One region of the Peptoniphilus rhinitidis 1-13 genome, then DNA from elsewhere that is predicted to be linked to it. Evidence: riboswitches for the same ligand, from Rfam matches in the RefSeq annotation. Region 1 holds a riboswitch; the other holds the start of a gene.

Evidence for each region. Region 1 has a riboswitch for thiamine pyrophosphate ahead of thiW (energy coupling factor transporter S component ThiW). Riboswitches for the same ligand answer to the same signal wherever they lie in the genome.
Region 2: another riboswitch for thiamine pyrophosphate. It lies ahead of thiT (energy-coupled thiamine transporter ThiT); the one in region 1 lies ahead of thiW (energy coupling factor transporter S component ThiW).

What each region holds. Positions count from the first base shown of each region.
Region 1 is NZ_BAEW01000003.1:176,523-180,552, forward strand. Features, by position in the region: gene thiM (hydroxyethylthiazole kinase) at 1-934, opposite strand, end outside; gene thiD (bifunctional hydroxymethylpyrimidine kinase/phosphomethylpyrimidine kinase) at 918-1,730, opposite strand; gene thiW (energy coupling factor transporter S component ThiW) at 1,720-2,235, opposite strand; TPP riboswitch at 2,271-2,376, opposite strand; gene thiC (phosphomethylpyrimidine synthase ThiC) at 2,461-3,762, opposite strand; gene RH95_RS03770 (adenine phosphoribosyltransferase) at 3,942-4,030, opposite strand, start outside.
Region 2 is NZ_BAEW01000002.1:49,718-53,747, reverse strand. Features, by position in the region: gene nusG (transcription termination/antitermination protein NusG) at 1-400, shown strand, start outside; gene rplK (50S ribosomal protein L11) at 448-873, shown strand; gene rplA (50S ribosomal protein L1) at 913-1,614, shown strand; gene thiT (energy-coupled thiamine transporter ThiT) at 1,704-2,258, opposite strand; TPP riboswitch at 2,285-2,372, opposite strand; ribosomal protein L10 leader region at 2,499-2,620, shown strand; gene rplJ (50S ribosomal protein L10) at 2,629-3,165, shown strand; gene rplL (50S ribosomal protein L7/L12) at 3,211-3,594, shown strand; gene RH95_RS01680 (GntR family transcriptional regulator) at 3,959-4,030, shown strand, end outside.

The DNA of each region.
Region 1 (4,030 bases):
TTATATTTATAATTTTTTCTCCAAGTTTATATTCATCTGCAAATTTATCTCTAAGCTGATAAATTCTCATCCCACCTTTAACCGCATTTTTTATTCTTAATACTTTATCTCCTTCTGAGATTCCATACAAAGTAGGCTCCTTAAATTTATAAGTTGGGACTAAAACATCAACTTCCCCTTTTATTTCATCTATAATTTGCATATTTTTTATAATGTCCAAGGCAGTTATACTATTGTTCCTTATATCTTTTTTCGCAATTTGCCTTAAAAATATCGAAGAAAGAACACAAGCTTTTAAATTAGACATTGGACTAGCTAAAAGAGATCCTATCATTGCAGATTCCATATCCCCTAGACCAGTTATCTTCTTTAAATTTTCATCTCCACCACATATAGAGATGACCATGTGAGAATTTGCAATTATTTCATATTTTCCACTTACTAAAATTGTTGCACCAGTTTTTTCATTTAACTTTATTGCAAGATTTATAAAATCATTTTGTGTAAAATCTGCATCTTTGGAATCTACACCTGTAAAAGTTTTTCCATTAACCAAGTAATTGATTTCATTAAAGTTTCCTCTAATTACATTAAATTTAAAATTTTTAATGAGATATTTTGCCAAATCACGTCTTAGCTTGCTAGAAGAAACTCCAACTGGATCTAAAACAATGGGGATTTTATTTTCATTTGCAATTTTTGCAGATATTTTAATAGCTTCAACTTTATCATCGTTTAACATCCCCATATTTAATACAAGAGCAGAGGACTTTTCTGTAATTTCAGCTACTTCTTTTGAATAGTCTGTCATCATTGGGCTTGATCCTATTAAAAGAGATAGGTCAGCCACCCTATCGCTTGTAACACTATTTGAAATTATGTGAACCAAAGGAGCTTTTTCCCTTAGATCTTTTAAGTTATAACTTATTTTCATTTTTATCACGCAAATTATACATATGATATAGTGAACCTCTTCCCTTTCCTATATCAAAACCAAAAGCAATTGCTCCTGTTAAATATTTTTTTGCAGAAAATACTGCATCATAAAGGCTCTTACCACTTGCTAACTCACAAGTTATGGCACTTGAAAGAGTACAACCTGTGCCATGTGTATTTTCATTATCAATATTTTCTCCTTTTATAACAGAAAGACCAGCCTTGTCAAAAAGCACATCATCCTTAGATTCTTTAAGATGTCCACCTTTTATAAGCACTGCTGTATTATATCTTTCGTATAAAATTTTTGCCGCTTCTTTCATTTCTTCAAGCTTTTCAATCTTCTTCCCATAAATTATTCCTGCTTCAATTATATTTGGTGTGATTAATGTTATTTTGTCAAATAAAATTTCTTCCATCTTCTCCACAGTAGCATTGGGCGTAAGGTTAAATCCACTTGTAGATGTTATAACTGGATCTAATACAATGGGAATATCTCTTAAATATTTATCAATAATCTCTGATATAACTTCTACTTGTTGGTGATTTGCCACCATTCCAATTTTTACAGCATCTGGCAATACATCTTCGCAAATTGATATAAGTTGATCCCTTAACATTCCTTTTTCTATATCAAGAGAGGATTGAACACCCATAGTATTTTGTGCAGTAATTGCTGTAATCGCACTCATCCCATAATATTTATAGCTAGTTATAGTCTTCAAATCTGCTTGAATACCTGCACCTCCAATGGAGTCCGAACCAGCTATTGTAAGAATATTTTTAATGTCCATTTAAATTCCTCTCAAATTTAAAATATTTTCCAAGCGATGTGTTCTTAATACTTAAAATAATTATAATCGCTATTATAGAACCGCCAAGAGTACTCACTGAAAAAGGAATTACCAAACCAAATATCGCCATCTCTTTTCCAAGTATAAATTTAGCAACAGGATATGCAATTAATGCACCAATTACACCTGTACCAATTACTTCTCCTAAAAAAGCAAAGGAAAGCTTTCTCGTCTTATAATATAATATTCCCGCGAATAAAGCTCCAACCATTGAGCCAGGAAAAGCCATTGGGGAACCTGTTCCTGAAATATTTCTAATAAGTGAAATACAAAAAGCAACAAGAACAGAGTAAACTGGTCCCAAAAATACAGCAGATAAAACATTTACCATATGCTGTATTGGATAACATTTTGCCAAGCCCACTGGAATATTTACAAAGGAAAAAACAACACCAATAGCAACAAAAAGAGCTGCTATTGTCAATTTCTTAGTATTAGATTTCATATTAAACCTCCCTGAGAGCATATTGACAAAGCAGCTACATTTAGCCTTATAAATCCCTACGTTGGCATTATCCAAATCAGGTAAACGGTCGAAACTACTAGTTTCCTCTCAGCCTGTCAACAAGCTCCCTTCTATTTTTATTTAATTATATCACTAAAATATTATTTTTAAAAATAATTGACATTTACCTATAAATAACTTATAAATTTAAATCTTTACAATAAATCAAAATTTTATTTTTATATCTTTACCTTCAAGAATTAAATTCATGTTCCTTGCAGAACACATAGAACCACACATAGTGCAGGTGTTCTCTTCTTCTGGAATTGATGAATCTCTGTACTCCCTTGGTTTTTCTCTGTCAAGAGCAATATCAAACATACCTTGCCAATCTAATTTTTGACGTCTTTTACTCATCTCAAGATCCCACACTCTTGCTTCTTTTATTTTATTAATATCTCCTGCATGAGCTGCAATCTTGCAAGCAACAATCCCCTCACGAACATCGTCTACATCTGGAAGTCTCAAATGTTCAGCAGGAGTTACATAACATAAAAAATCTGCCCCATGAGATGCTGCAATCGCCCCACCAATGGCTGATGTAATATGATCATAACCAGGAGCTACATCTGTAACAAGTGGCCCCAACACATAAAAAGGTGCGTTGTGACAAAGTTTCTTTTGAAGTTTAACATTAGTTTCAATATCACCTATTGGCACATGCCCAGGACCTTCTATAATCACTTGAACATCTTTTTCCCACGCCCTCTTCGTGAGCTCTCCTAATGTTATAAGTTCCGAAATTTGAGAAGGATCTGTCGCATCGTGAATACCACCCGGCCTAAGTGAATCTCCAAGAGAAAGTGTAACGTCATATTCACGACAGATATCTAATAATTCATCATAATATTCATAAAATGGATTTTCTCTGTCATTCATCTTCATCCAACCGAAAAGAAGTGAACCACCACGTGAAACAATCTCATTTACACGTCTATTCCTCATAAATATTTCTGCATTTGCTCTATTTATACCAGCATGAATTGTAACAAAATCGACGCCATTTTCAGCATGATTTCTAACAACTTCCAAGAATTCCTTTGGCTTTATATAAGAAAGTCCTTTGTCCAAAAAACCAACTGCATCATACATTGGTACAGTTCCTATCATTGCAGTAGATCTCTCAATTAGTTTTTTTCTAAACTCTTGAGTCTTTCCATAATTGGAAAGATCCATAATAGATTCTGCGCCCATTGATAGAGCCATATCTACTTTTTTCATTTCCATATCAATATCATTTAGGTCTTTAGAAATACCTAGATTTACGTTAATTTTCGTTCTAAGTCCAGTTCCAATACCTTCTGGCGAAATTGATTTGTGATTTTTGTTTTTTGGAATTACAATTTCTCCACAAGCAATTTTCTCTAATAAATAGTCACAAGATACATTTTCCTTTTCTGCAACAATCTTCATCTCTTCAGTGACAAAACCATGCTTTGCCGCTTCCATTTGAGTAGAATATTTCATAAATAAAAAAAACCTCCTAAAAATATTATAGGAGTGGCATTACTTTTCCCCATCAAGGCATTATCCTAACAGGTAAAATGGTCGAGTGTTAACTCCTCTCAGCAATTTGCTCCCATAAGTTTATTTATTATATTATTTGTAAATTTTAAAATCAATCTTATAATTTTGAATTATACTGTTTAATATTTTATAACTGAATATACTTTCTCTCCACCTAAAACTTCTCTTCCTTTTAGTTCTGGGAGTTCTACCAAAAACACTAAAGAAG
Region 2 (4,030 bases), on a different contig from region 1:
AATTCCCATGGAAGAATATGTTGAAAATAAAGAAGGCATTTCAAAGGCAAAGGAGAGAAAGATGTTTCCATCTTATGTCCTTGTGAATATGATTATGAACGATGAAACTTGGTATCTTGTGAGAAACACAAGAGGAGTTACTGGTTTCGTTGGGCCAGCTTCAAAACCTGTGCCACTTACAGATGAAGAAGTGTTGCTACTAGGAGTTACCGATAGCAAAGAGTTATTCGATAACTTCGAAGTGGGAGAAGTTGTTAAAGTTATTAATGGACCATTTAAAGATTTGGTAGGTAAAATCGACAGCTTCAATTACGACAAAGCTAAGGTTAAAGTATGTATCTCAATGTTTGGAAGAGATACAATAGTTGAATTGGATTTCAATCAAATTATTAAAGAATAGTAAATGTGTGGGAGGGTAAACCCGCATTACCACAAGGAGGAAATAAAATGGCAAAAAAAGTCATAGCATTAGTAAAATTACAAATTCCTGCAGGAAAAGCAACACCAGCACCACCAGTTGGTACTGCACTAGGACCACATGGTGTAAATATTATGCAATTCACAAAGGAATTTAACGCAAAGACTCAAGATCAAGCAGGTATGATTATTCCTGTTGTTCTTACAGTTTATCAAGATCGTTCTTTCACTTTTATCACTAAGACTCCACCAGCTGCAGTTTTAATTAAGAAAGCTCTTAATATGTCTAAAGCAAGTGGTGAACCTAACAAGAAAAAAGTTGGAAAATTGACAAAATCTCAAGTTGAAGAGATAGCTAAAACAAAGATGCCAGATCTCAATGCAGCAAGCGTTGAAGCTGCTATGGAAATGATCGCAGGCACAGCTAGAAGTATGGGTATAGAAGTAGAAAGATAAGTGGGAGGCTGAGCCGAAAGTACCACGAAGGAGGTAAATATGCCAAAAAGAGGTAAAAAATATCAAGATAGCGTAAAGCTAATCGATAAATCAAATTTATATGATGTAAATGAAGCTCTTGACTTAGTTACAAAGACTGCTAAGGCAAACTTTGATGAAACAGTTGAACTTGCAGTAAGACTTGGTGTAGATCCAAGACATGCTGACCAACAAGTAAGAGGTACTGTAGTACTTCCTAATGGAACAGGTAAAGAAGTTAAAGTCCTTGTTCTTGCAAAGGGAGAAAAAATTAAAGAAGCTGAAGCAGCAGGTGCTGACTATGCAGGTGGAGAAGAATACGTTGAAAAAATTCAAAATGAAAATTGGTTTGATTTTGATGTACTTATTGCAACACCAGACATGATGGGCGTAGTTGGTAAGATTGGTAGAGTTCTTGGACCAAAGGGACTTATGCCAAACCCTAAATCAGGTACAGTTACATTTGATATAGAACAAGCTGTAAAAGAAACTAAAGCAGGTAAAGTTGAATATAGAGTAGACAAAGCTGCAATCATTAATGTTCCAATCGGAAAAGTTTCTTTTGGAGTTGATAAACTTGCTGAAAACTTCAAAGTAATTGCAGATGCTATAATAAAAGCAAAACCAGCAGCTGCAAAGGGTCGTTATTTAAAATCAGTGACAGTTTCATCAACAATGGGTCCTGGAATTAGAATTAACGGACAAAAATTAATGGAAAAATAAAAACACCAAAAATAAACCCCTCTTATTTCAGAAATTAAAAGAGGGGTATTTTTATGATTTTTTAAGAAAATCTTAAAGTTTTTTTAGTTTTAAAGTTTTTGCAAATCACGTGTTAGAAAATTTTTTAGTAAAAATATAACTAGTACAGTGACTGCAAAATCAATTGATAAGAAAGATGCATTATAAGTTATAGAGTAAGCCCATGAGTTCATACCAGCTGGAGTATATTGCTTAAAGAAGATTACTCCAGATAGAACATGGCAAATAAATCTACCTAGTACACCTACAAGTGATCCAAGTAAAATTGTTTTAATAGAATGAGTTTTTTGAAATTCATCCTTAAAAATTCCTGCAAGGCCTAAAAGACCATATGCTAATGGATAATCTAAAATAGCTTGAACTGGATGGAAAATACTTCCACCAAGTATCATAGATAATACTCCATAAACTGAACCAACTATAAATCCTTTAGAAGGTCCATACCTAAGAGCAAATATAATTAGAGGAATCATCTTGCCAGGAGAAATAGATCCGCCATTAGGTAGTTCATAAATTTTAATCGTACGAAGAATAAGGGCGAGTGCTATACACACAGAACCTTCAACTAACATTTTTGTTGTCCAATTTTTATTAATTTTTTGCATAAAAAATACCTCCTTTGCACATACTTAAAGAGGTTTAGACACTTCCCTCCACAAGCATTACCTTGATTGGTTTAAGGGTATAATCTCAGCCAAGTGGCACCCCTAGTGCAAGTTAATTATAGGTTATTGGTCTTCTTTTGTAAAGTAAGTTACAGATTAAAAAGATAATATAAATTGTATATTTAAATTAGTCACCAAAGAACATAAAAAAATATTGACAAATTAAATAAAAGTATATATAATACTAATGTTACTAAGCCGCAGACAGTAGGTGGCATTGCCATAAGTCCTACCGAGGTTTGAAATTCGAATTTATTTGATTTTCACATCTCACGGCGGCGTGAGATTTTTTTATTTTGGGGGTGACAAATTGAAAGAAGAAAAATTACAATCAAAACAAGCCCTAGTTGATGAAATTAAGGAAAAAATTCAAGGAGCACAATCTATAGTTCTTGTAAATTACAGAGGTCTTACAGTTGAAGAAGTAACTGAACTTAGAAGTAAGTACAGAGAAGCAAATGTTGACTACAAAGTTTACAAAAATACAATGATGAAACGTGCTTTTGAAGAATTAGAAATTACTGGACTTGAAGAATTTTTAAAGGGACCAAGTGCCGTAGCTTTTGGTATGGAAGATCCAGCAAGTGCAGCTAAAATTTCATCAGAATTTGCAGAAGATCATGAAGCTTTAGAAATTAAAGCAGGTTACGTTGATGGAAAAGTATTATCACTTTCTGAAATTGACGATCTTGCTAAATTACCATCTAAAGAAGTTCTTGTTGCACAAGTACTTGGCGGCTTGAATGCACCAATCCAAGGATTCGCAAATGTATTAAATGGAACATTGTCAGGATTTGCTAGAGTTATTGCACAAATTGCTGATAAAAAAGAACAAGAAGCAGCATAATATTATGCTAAAAAATTAGGATTATTAAAATAACGGAGGAATAAAATGTCAGAAAAAGTAGAAAAATTAATTGAAGAAGTTAAAGAACTTACAGTATTAGAATTATCAGAAGTAGTTAAAGCTCTTGAAGAAGAATTCGGAGTTTCAGCAGCAGCACCAGCAGCAGTTGCAGCAGCACCAGCAGCAGGCGGAGCAGCACCAGCAGCAGAAGAAGAAAAATCTGAATTTGATGTAGTAATCACTGAAGCTGGACAAGAAAAAGTTAAAGTAATAAAAGTTGTAAAAGATATTACAGGACTTGGACTTAAAGATGCAAAAGCAGTAGTTGACGGAGCACCTAAAGCAGTTAAAGAAGGCGTTTCAAAAGACGAAGCTGAAGAAATCAAATCTAAGCTTGAAGAAGTTGGAGCAACTGTAGAAGTTAAATAATTAATGTGAAGTTAATTTGTAAGGCTCTGTAGTACCTTGTTAGAGATTTACTCCCTAACAAGGTACTACAGAGCCTTACAAAATATAATTAGAATTTTTAAAAATTGGCAAACTCGGAGTAATCTTCTGAGTTTGCCAATTTTTTTATATAAACTATTAAACTATATATTTAATAGTTTATAGGAATTAGTTTTACTAAAGATACTCTCGTTAAAATTTATTTATAATATGTTTTACTTAGATTATTTACAATGTCTTTACTCTTCTTTAAAGGAAAGTAAATTATTATGTCCTATAATTCACCTTGAAGTTTAAGAATTTAGTTTTATATAAATATATTTATATGAAAGGATAATAGATAATAATGGAGGAAAATCTAGATAATTTCAAGATAGAAGCCAGTATAAGAAACTATATTATTAATACAGCTCAAAGT